Regions from separate parts of the Geobacillus sp. YF-1 genome, predicted to be linked through region 1. Evidence: riboswitches for the same ligand, from Rfam matches in the RefSeq annotation. Region 1 holds a riboswitch; the other holds the start of a gene.
The links. Region 1 has a riboswitch for cobalamin ahead of ACTVIM_RS04565 (ribonucleoside-diphosphate reductase subunit alpha). Riboswitches for the same ligand answer to the same signal wherever they lie in the genome.

Region 2: it holds a riboswitch for cobalamin, as region 1 does, so the genes downstream of both, ACTVIM_RS08885 ((2Fe-2S) ferredoxin domain-containing protein) here and ACTVIM_RS04565 (ribonucleoside-diphosphate reductase subunit alpha) in region 1, are expected to answer to the same signal.

The regions. Positions count from the first base shown of each region.
Region 1 covers NZ_CP199850.1:899,041-903,986, forward strand. Annotated here, with positions in the region: gene asnB (asparagine synthase (glutamine-hydrolyzing)) at 1-1,718, shown strand, start outside; cobalamin riboswitch at 2,027-2,220, shown strand; gene ACTVIM_RS04565 (ribonucleoside-diphosphate reductase subunit alpha) at 2,351-4,633, shown strand; gene ACTVIM_RS04570 (ribonucleotide-diphosphate reductase subunit beta) at 4,832-4,946, shown strand, end outside.
Region 2 covers NZ_CP199850.1:1,761,283-1,766,228, reverse strand. Annotated here, with positions in the region: gene ACTVIM_RS08900 (DNA topoisomerase III) at 1-986, shown strand, start outside; partial or broken gene ACTVIM_RS08895 (glycerophosphodiester phosphodiesterase) at 1,237-1,344, opposite strand; gene rraA (ribonuclease E activity regulator RraA) at 1,516-2,001, shown strand; cobalamin riboswitch at 2,061-2,253, shown strand; gene ACTVIM_RS08885 ((2Fe-2S) ferredoxin domain-containing protein) at 2,440-2,844, shown strand; gene ACTVIM_RS08880 (energy-coupling factor ABC transporter permease) at 2,847-3,587, shown strand; gene ACTVIM_RS08875 (energy-coupling factor ABC transporter substrate-binding protein) at 3,592-3,885, shown strand; gene ACTVIM_RS08870 (energy-coupling factor transporter transmembrane component T family protein) at 3,869-4,597, shown strand; gene ACTVIM_RS08865 (energy-coupling factor ABC transporter ATP-binding protein) at 4,603-4,946, shown strand, end outside.

The DNA of each region.
Region 1 (4,946 bases):
CGCTCTCGTATGAAAACGATCGGTACTGGATCATTTTTAACGGGGAGATTTACAATTACGTCGAATTGCGGGAAGAGCTGACGGCGAAAGGATTGTCGTTTGCGACAAACTCCGATACGGAAGTCATCGTTGCGCTTTATAGCATGGAACAAGAAAAAGCGGTCGAAAAGCTGCGCGGGATGTTTGCGTTTGTCATTTGGGATAAGCAGGAAAAAACGGTGTTTGCAGCCCGTGATCCGTTCGGCATTAAACCGTTTTTCTATGCGGAACAAGGCGGCCGCACGTTTTTCGCTTCGGAGAAGAAAAGCCTTTTGCTTGCGCTTGGGGAGGAAACGGTAGATCATGAATCGCTCCAGCATTATTTAACCTTCCAATACGTCCCCGAACCATCGACGATGTCGGCCGGTATTTCGAAGTTGGAGCCGGGGCATTATATCAAGAAACGAGTCGGTGAACCGCTCACGATTCATCGCTATTGGAAGCCGTTTTTCCGCCCTGTTCGCCAGTCGGAGGAGGAATTGGTTGAGAACATCCGCACGGCGTTGGTTGATTCGGTCCGTGTCCATATGCGCAGCGATGTGCCGGTCGGGGCGTTTTTGTCGGGCGGCATTGATTCCTCGTTTATCGTGGCGATCGCCAAACAGTTTCATCCGGATTTAAAGACGTTTTCGGTCGGGTTTGAGCGGCAAGGGTTCAGCGAAATCGATGTGGCCAAGGAGACGGCTGAGAAGCTGGGCGTAGACAATATCAGCTATGTCATTTCGCCGCAGGAGTATATGGACGAGCTGCCGAAAATTATGTGGCATATGGATGATCCGTTGGCGGATCCGGCTGCGGTGCCGCTGTATTTTGTCGCCCGTGAAGCGAGAAAGCATGTTACTGTGGTGCTTTCCGGCGAGGGGGCGGACGAGCTGTTTGGCGGCTATAACATTTATCGTGAACCAGAGTCGTTGCGGTGGTTGGAGCGGATGCCGGGAGCGGTGAAGAGCGTGCTGCGCTTCATCGCCAAGTGGCTTCCCGACGGGGTGAAAGGGAAGAGCTTTTTAGAGCGCGGCACGACCCCGCTTGAAAAACGGTATATCGGGAACGCCAAAATATACAGTGAAGCGGAAAAGGCGGCCTTGCTCAAAACGTATGAAAAAGGCCGTGAGTATACAACGGTGACCGCGCCGCTCTATCAAGAAACCGTTCATTATCCGCCGGTCAACCGGATGCAGTACATTGATCTCCATACATGGCTGAGAGGCGATATTTTAGTTAAGGCCGATAAAATGACGATGGCGCATTCGCTTGAGTTGCGGGTGCCGTTTTTGGACAAAGCGGTGTTTGCAGCAGCTGCTACGATCGCTCCGGAGATGAAAACCGCCAACGGCACGACGAAATATATTTTGCGCAAAGCGGCCGAAGGCATCGTGCCGGATCATGTATTAAACCGAAAAAAATTAGGATTTCCTGTGCCGATTCGTCATTGGTTGAGAAACGAAATGTATGATTGGGCGAAACAGCTTATTCACGACAGCGAAACGGACCACTTGTTCCATAAAGACGTGCTGTATCGCTTGCTCGATGAGCATGCGCAGCAGAAAGCGGACCATAGCCGCAAGCTGTGGACGGTGTTGGCGTTTATGATTTGGCATCAAGTGTATGTAGAGCGAGCCTATGATTTTGTTTCATCTGGACAAAAGGAAAAGCCGCTGGCGCCTGCTTTTGAGGCGTAAGGGGGAACAGGACGAGGCGTCCCGGAATTCGGCCGGGGCGTCTGTCTGTTTTGGCCCGAAAACTATAAGGGGCGGTGATTGACTCGCGCAACTGCTTCTCGGAATCGTTTCTCCAATAGAAAAGTCTTGCAACACTGCACACTTTTATTCATTGACCAAAGGAAACCAATGTTTTTCAACGGCCTTCTAAGGATTGATTGAGAAAATCTCGCTTGTCCCTTGCAATTCTTGTTGTTTTAGTATATGCTTGTTCCATCAGGATGATCATCCACTATATATTGATTTATTTGCTTTTTCAAACAACTATATATCGTTGTGCCAAGCAATGGTGTCCATCAGGACTTAATAGGGAATCCGGTGTGAATCCGGAACTGCCCCCGCAACTGTATGTGCGGACGAAATGGGATGGCCACTGGCGGCAAGAGCCATTTAGCGCCGCTGGGAAGGACCCAAAGTAGGACGATGCACGAGTCAGGAGACCTGCCTTGCTTGGAACGTTTCATGTTCTTCGGGGTGTGAGAAGATGAAACGATAGGGGAAAAGAAAAAGGGAGTTCGTCTGCCTTTTTCCGTCTGTCGTTTCATCCGCTCGCCTGCCCGAGCGGATTTTTTTATGGAGGAGAGGGGAAACGAATGACAGTGTCGACGAAATCAATTGTTGTCGATGATCAAGGAAAAGAGAAATCATTTTCGCGCGAGGAGTTTGCTAGGTTGGTGGAGCAGGCGGCGGCCGACTTTGTCCGTCTGTCGCTCGAGGAATATGAAGAACGTGTATGGCAGCTTCTCAGCCGAAAAGAGATGGTCACCTTCCGGCAGCTATATCAAACCGCCATTTTGGAAGGGCTGTCGTATATTAGTGAGGAGGAGCCGGAATGGACGTTTGTGTGCGCCCGCCTGTATTTGCAACAACTGTACCGCGAGGCAGCACGGCAGCGCGGGTACGAGGAGCGCAAGCGGTATGGCGATTTCTACTCGCTCCTTGTTGCGCTGACGGAACAAGGAGTATATCATCCGCTGCTGCTTGAACGTTATACGAAAGAAGAAATTGAGTCCATCGGTGCGTTTCTTGATCCGGAGAAGGACAAGTTGTTTACGTACATAGGGTTGCGCACGCTTGCGGATCGGTATTTGGCCCGCGATTATGAGCGGCGGTTGTATGAGTTGCCGCAGGAGCGATTTTTGATTATCGCCATGACGCTTATGGCCAATGAACCACAGCAGCGGCGGCTTGAGTTGGTGAAGGAAGCGTATTGGGCGTTAAGCAACCTATACATGACCGTGGCGACGCCGACGCTTGCCAACGCCGGGAAGTCATACGGCCAGCTGTCGAGCTGCTTTGTCGACACGGTCGATGACAGTTTGCAAGGGATTTACGACAGCAACACCGACATCGCCAATTTATCGAAATCGGGCGGCGGCATTGGGGTCTATTTAGGGAAAATCCGGTCGCGCGGCAGCGACATTAAAGGATTCAAAGGGGTCTCCTCCGGCGTCATCCCGTGGATGAAGCAGCTGAACAACACAGCGGTGAGCGTCGATCAGCTTGGGCAGCGAAAGGGAGCTATTTCCGTCTATTTGGATGTGTGGCATAAAGATATTTTTGCGTTTCTCGATGCGCGGCTCAACAACGGCGACGAACGGCTGCGGACGCATGACTTGTTCACCGGCGTTTGCATCCCTGATTTGTTCATGGAAATGGTCGAACAGCGCGGCGACTGGTATTTGTTTGATCCGCATGAAGTGCGGACGGTGATGGGATTTAGTTTGGAAGACTTTTATGATGAGGAAAAAGGGAAGGGCAGCTTTCGGGAGAAATATTGGCAATGCGTCAACGAACCGAGGCTGTCGAAAGAAAAAGTGCCGGCGATCGAAGTGATGAAAAGCATTATGCGCAGCCAGCTCGAGTCGGGGACGCCGTTTATGTTTTACCGCGATGAAGTGAACCGACAAAATCCGAATCGCCATCTCGGGATGATTTACTGCAGCAACCTTTGCACGGAAATCGCGCAAAACCAAAGCCCGACGGTGATGAAGCGGCAATATGTGAAAGACGGAGTGATTGTGATCGAAAAAATCCCGGGCGATTTTGTCGTCTGCAATTTATCGTCGATCAACTTGGCGCGTGCGGTGACCGATGGGGTGTTGGGGCGGCTCATCCCGATTCAAATGCGGATGCTTGATAATGTCATTGATTTAAATCACATTCCGGTGCTGCAGGCCGGTTTGACGAACGAAAAATACCGCGCTGTCGGGCTTGGCACTTTTGGCTGGCATCATTTGCTGGCGTTAAAAGGCATTCGCTGGGAGTCAGAGGAAGCGGTCCGCTACGCCGATGAACTGTATGAAACGATCGCGTATTTGGCGATTCAAGCGAGCATGGAGCTCGCCAAAGAAAAAGGGAGCTACCCGGCGTTTGCCGGATCGGATTGGCAGACGGGCGCTTATTTCGAACGGCGCGGCTACCAAAGCCACGGCGAGCTCGATTGGGACCGACTCAAGAGCAATGTGGCCCGCTACGGGGTGCGCAACGGCTATATCATGGCCATTGCGCCCAACGCCTCGACGTCGATCATCGCCGGCAGCACGGCGAGCATCGATCCGATTTTCTTAAAAGTGTATGCCGAGGAAAAGAAAGATTATAAAATTCCTGTGACCGTGCCGGATCTAAACGAACAGACGACATGGTATTACAAATCGGCGTACCATATCGACCAACGTTGGAGCATCAAGCAAAACGCCGCGCGCCAGCGCCATGTCGACCAAGCCATCTCGTTTAACTTCTACGTCATGAATACGATCAAGGCAAAGGAGCTGCTCGATTTGCATTTGACAGCGTGGAAGTCGGGGTTGAAAACGACGTATTACGTGCGTTCGACATCGGGGACGATCGAAGAGTGCGATTCGTGCGCGAGCTGACCGGGGCCAAAAGAGGCTCACTTCCTTGTGCCAGAGAGGCGTAGGCGGTTGGCCGCGCGCACGATACTTATATAAACTGCAACTTGGTTTTCCATGGCATTGTTGCTCTTCTTGTCACCGTGCCAGCTTGTCAGGTGATCAAGATGGGACATGGAGATCAGAAATTCTTTTATAGAAAACGAAAGGGAGGAATGGACGATGACGATCGGCTTAGTCAAACGGCCCATTATGGATCCGGAGGCGCCGAACCGTTCGACGGGCATCATCAACGGCCGCTGCTCGAATGTGTTGAATTGGGATGATCTCGCCTATC
Region 2 (4,946 bases), 860 kb from region 1:
TGTCGGCCGACGAGCGGAAAGTGTACGATTTAGTCGTGCGCCGCTTGATCGCCGCCCACCACCAAGCGGCGGTCATGGATTATACGACCGTCACGACGTTGGTTGACGGTCGGGCTCGCTTCGTTTCCAAAGGAAGGCAAGTCGTTGACGAGGGGTGGCGCACCGTCATCCGTCCGCATGAGGAGGAGAAAGACGCGGTGTTGCCGCCGCTCGAGCGGGGCGAAGCGGGGGAGGCGGCCGCTGTCAAGGTGAAAGAAGGGAAAACCGAGCCGCCGAAACGGTATACGGAAGGCGAACTCATCACCTTGATGAAAACGGCGGGAACATTTTTGGACGACGAGGAGCTGGAAAAAGTGCTCGCCAAAACGGAAGGGCTCGGCACGGAAGCGACAAGGGCGGCGATCATTACGATGCTGAAGGAACGAAAATACATTGAAGTAAAAAATAACCTCGTTTATCCGACGGACAAGGCGAAAGTATTGATCGAGGCGCTCGGCGGCACGATTCTCGCCTCGCCGGAAATGACAGCGAAATGGGAGCAGCGCCTAAGCGAAATCGGCGAAGGAGCGGCCTCGCCCGCCGCGTTTATGGAACAGGTGAAAAAGCTGGCGCAAAAAGTGGTCGCTGACGCCATCGCCGCCGCCCCAGCTTGGAATTTCAACGGGGTCGACACCGCCTCGATCCAGCGGACGAGAACGAAAAAAACGATCGGTGAGAAGCTCGGGCCGTGCCCGCTTTGCGGAGGGACCGTCATCGACAAAGGAACGTTGTACGGCTGCGACCAGTACGCGAAAACAAAATGCTCGTTTACGATCGCCAAACGCATTCTCGGCAAATCGATTTCGGCGGCCAATGTGAAAAAGCTGCTGGCAAAAGGAAAAACCAATGTCATTAAAGGATTCAAAAAAGGCGGAAAAACGTTTGACGCTGTCCTTGTGTGGGATGAAAACGAGAAGAAATTGTCGTTTCAGTTTCCGAAGCGGTAATGAAGGCAACAGAGGAAATAGGGGGCGGGGCGCTTGGCGCAAGGGCGGACCAATGGCGTCCTGTCCTTTTTTGCCGGTTCCCCCGTTTGCGGCTCTTGAATCCGTTCCATCAGCCGCTTCGGCTCGCTTGGCGCGGCGGCCTCCTTTTTCATAAAGGATACACCGAATCGGATCAGATGGAAACGATTTTGTTTTTAAACAATAATAATATTATGTAAACTAAAATTCCGGCCTTCTCTCTGAAGGCTAGTCAATAGTCGGGCGGCCGGCGGCAAGCGGCGATGCGAGCCGGGCGGTCGGGATAGTCGGTAAAGATCCCGTCTACGCCCATGGCGCATAGGCGCGCCAGATCGTGCGGGGCCATTTTTTCGTTCGCCGGACAGCGAGGACGAGCCAATACGTTCAACGTCTAGTTTAGCAAAACTCCACATCCGCTTTTTTCAAATATAAACAGCGCCGCAAAAAAGCGTAGTCGGCAGGACTTTGGCGAATGGCGGCGAATGCAAAAAAGGGAAAGGGGAGAGCGACAATGAAAACAGCCGATTTATGCGATCAATTTTTAGACGAGCTGCAAGTATGCGAGGTGCCGTTCCAATCATATGGCGGAAAACAGATGTTTTCCGGACCGATTGCGACGGTTGACGTGTGGGAGGACAACGTGCTTGTCCGCGAAGCGCTCGAGACCGTTCCAGCGGGGACGGTGTTGGTTGTCGACGGAAAAGGGTCGCGCCGCGTTGCGTTATTCGGCGACCGATTGGCGCAACTCGCCTGCGAGAGGGGGCTCGCTGGCGTCATCATCCACGGCTGCATCCGCGATTCCGCAGAAATCGGTGCGATGCCGATCGGCGTCATGGCCATTGGCACGTGCCCGGTGAAAAGCAAAAAAGAGGGAAAAGGTGCCCGCGATGTTGTGCTCGAGTTTGGCGGTGTCCGTTGGGAACCGGGAGCGTACGTGTACGCCGATGCGGATGGCATCGTCGTGGCCCGCGACGATTTGTCGGCAAAAAACGGTTGACGGCAGCGTCCCGCTTGTACTACGATGGAGACGGATGCTTGTTCCATGACAGTGTAGATATGGTGAAGAACCCACAAGGTGCCTGAGCTCGTCAAACCGGCTCGGGTGAAAAGGGAAGTCCGGTGAAAATCCGGCACGGTGCCCGCCACTGTGATGGGGAGCTTGCGGCAACAAGTCACTGAAGAGAACTTCGGGAAGGCGCCGCAAGCGATGATCCTAAGTCAGGAGACCTGCCTTGTTTGGGTCGGACGGATGCCTACGGGACTATAGGCAGACGTGCGGGAGAATGAGGGCTGCATAAGGCCTGTTTGGTTCGTTTAAGACTTTTTTGTATACATTTTTCTGCACCTCTGCTGTAGAGGTGCTTTTTCTTTTGCCTGAAACCTGCTCGTCTGTCTGCATCTGAATTCTATCATTCTAGCCAAAAGGGGGGATTCGATGGCGACGTGGGATTTGCGGGGAATGAGGCATCATTTGTTCATTTGCAACGGCGGGACGTGCCTCCGTCATGGCGGGGAGGAAGTGACGCTGGCGGTGCGCGAAGAGATCGCCCGCCTTGGTTTGGACGATCTTGTTCATACGACGCGAACGCGCTGCAACGGCCGCTGCCAGGATGCATGCGTGATGATCGTCTATCCGGAGGGCGTCTGGTACCGAGAAATGACGCCGGAAAAAGCGCGGGAGGTGGTGCGCATTCATCTTTGTGAAGGGGCGCCGATTCGCGAATGGGCGACGTATGAGTTTGATGAGGAGGCAGGATGCAAATGGGCGCCAGCAGGGGAAAGCGAGGCGCCGGTTGGGAAGCGGAAAACGGCCAATGAACCGAAGGAGGCGAATCGATAATGATGCGAACAAGTCGTTGGCTTGTCATCGCGGCGCTATTGACAAGTTACTTCTTCTTGACGAATGAACAAGACGCGTACGCCATGCACATTATGGAAGGATTTTTGCCAGCGAAATGGGCGCTGTTTTGGTGGGGATTGTTTCTTCCGTTTTTCTTGTTGGGTTTACGTCGTCTCGTCCGCACGCTGAAAGAGCATCCGGAACAAAAGCTGCTCATGGCCTTGGCTGGGGCGTTTACGTTCGTGCTGTCAGCGCTGAAAATTCCGTCCGTCACCGGCAGCAGTTCCCACCCGACCGGCATCGGCTTCGGGGCCGCGTTGTTTGGGCCGTGGGTGATGGTTGTCATCGGCACGCTAGTTCTTCTGTTCCAAGCGTTGCTGCTTGCTCATGGCGGATTGACGACATTGGGGGCGAACGCTTTGTCGATGGCGGTCGTTGGGCCGCTGGTTGCGTTTAGTGTGTATCAGCTGCACCGGCGCGGTCTTGTTTCACATCGGGTGGCGCTGTTTTTAGCTGCCTGTTTGTCAGATTTGGCGACCTATGTCACTACATCCGTTCAATTGGCAGTCGCGTTTCCAGCGCCGGATGGCGGCGTGCTCGCTTCGTTTTTAAAATTTGCCGGCATTTTTGCCATCACTCAAGTGCCGCTGGCGGTGACGGAAGGCATTTTGACGGTGATGGTCTGGAACTGGCTCGCTTCATACCAAGCTTCTCCGCTATTTGAACGGGAAAAGGGGGCGTGATTCGATGAAGAAAAACCGGTGGCTGTTCGCTTTCGCCTTGGTGTTGATCCTTCTTCCGCTTTGGTGGGCGCGCGGCTCGGAATTTGGCGGCACCGATGACCAGGCGGAACGGGCGATTCAAACGCTCGCTCCGCATTACCGGCCGTGGTTTGAATCGATTTTCACCCCGCCGGGCGGCGAAGTGGAAACGCTGCTGTTTTCGCTGCAAGCCGCCCTTGGCGCCGGTGTCATCGGCTACGTGATCGGCCTGTATAAAGGGCGGTCGGAACGGAAGAACGGGCATGATTCGCGAGTTTGATCGGTTCGCCTACGACAATCGGCTGCGAACGTGGCGAGCGGAATGGAAGCTGGCGATGGCGCTGATTTTGTTGGTGCTTGGGATGATAAGCAGCTGGCGCGAACAGCTGCTCATTATGGCGGGGATGACGTATTGGATCATCGGTCGCGCCGGTGTACCGCTTTCGCTGTATGGAAAAGCAATGGCCGCCGCTTCAGTTTTTTTAGGAGTCAGCTTATTGACCATGATCATTTCTATTTCCCTTCCCTTTCATTTGTCTATTTCCTATAGCCAGCTGCGGCCGGCCGCTGAATTGGCCGTGCGCTCGTTGGCGGCGTGGTCTTGTTTGTTTTTCCTTTTGATCACTACGCCGGCGCCGGAATGGTTTGCCGTCCTGCGGCGTTGCCGTCTTCCGGCGGCGGTCATTGAGCTTTGTTTTTTGATGTACCGCTTCATCTTTTTGCTTGAGCAGGCGGCGGCTGAGCTGTGGCTGGCGTTGCGCGCCCGCAACGGGGGAACACATTGGCGGCATGGGGGGATGCTCATGTACCAATTGTGGCTGAAGGCCGGGCAATCGTACGAAGCGCTCGGGTGTGCGCTTACCGCTCGCGGAGGAATCGACTCGTTTGTCTATCGACATCAGCCGTTGGACACAAAACCACATACCATTGATATGGCGGCCGGCGCCGCGTTAATCGGGCTGCTGCTCGGCATGGTTTGGTGGAAAGGGTGAAAAAGGTGCTGCTACGGATGGAACAAGTGCGCTATGCTTACGATTCCTCGCGCGATGTGCTCAACGGGGTTGATTGGGAAATTCCAGCAGGAAAAAAATGCGCGCTCATCGGCGCAAACGGCTGCGGCAAAACGACGCTGTTTCTTCATCTGAACGGATTGCTGCGGGCCCGGTCGGGCGCGCTGTATTGGAAAGGGAGCAACATGTATGAGCGCGGGGCCGATTGGCGGCGCTGGCGGCGTGAAGTCAGCCTCGTTTTTCAAAATCCGGAACATCAGCTGATTGCGCCGCTCGTGCGCGATGAATTGGCGATTAGCCTCGCTCACGCTGGGGTCAATGAAGAACAGAT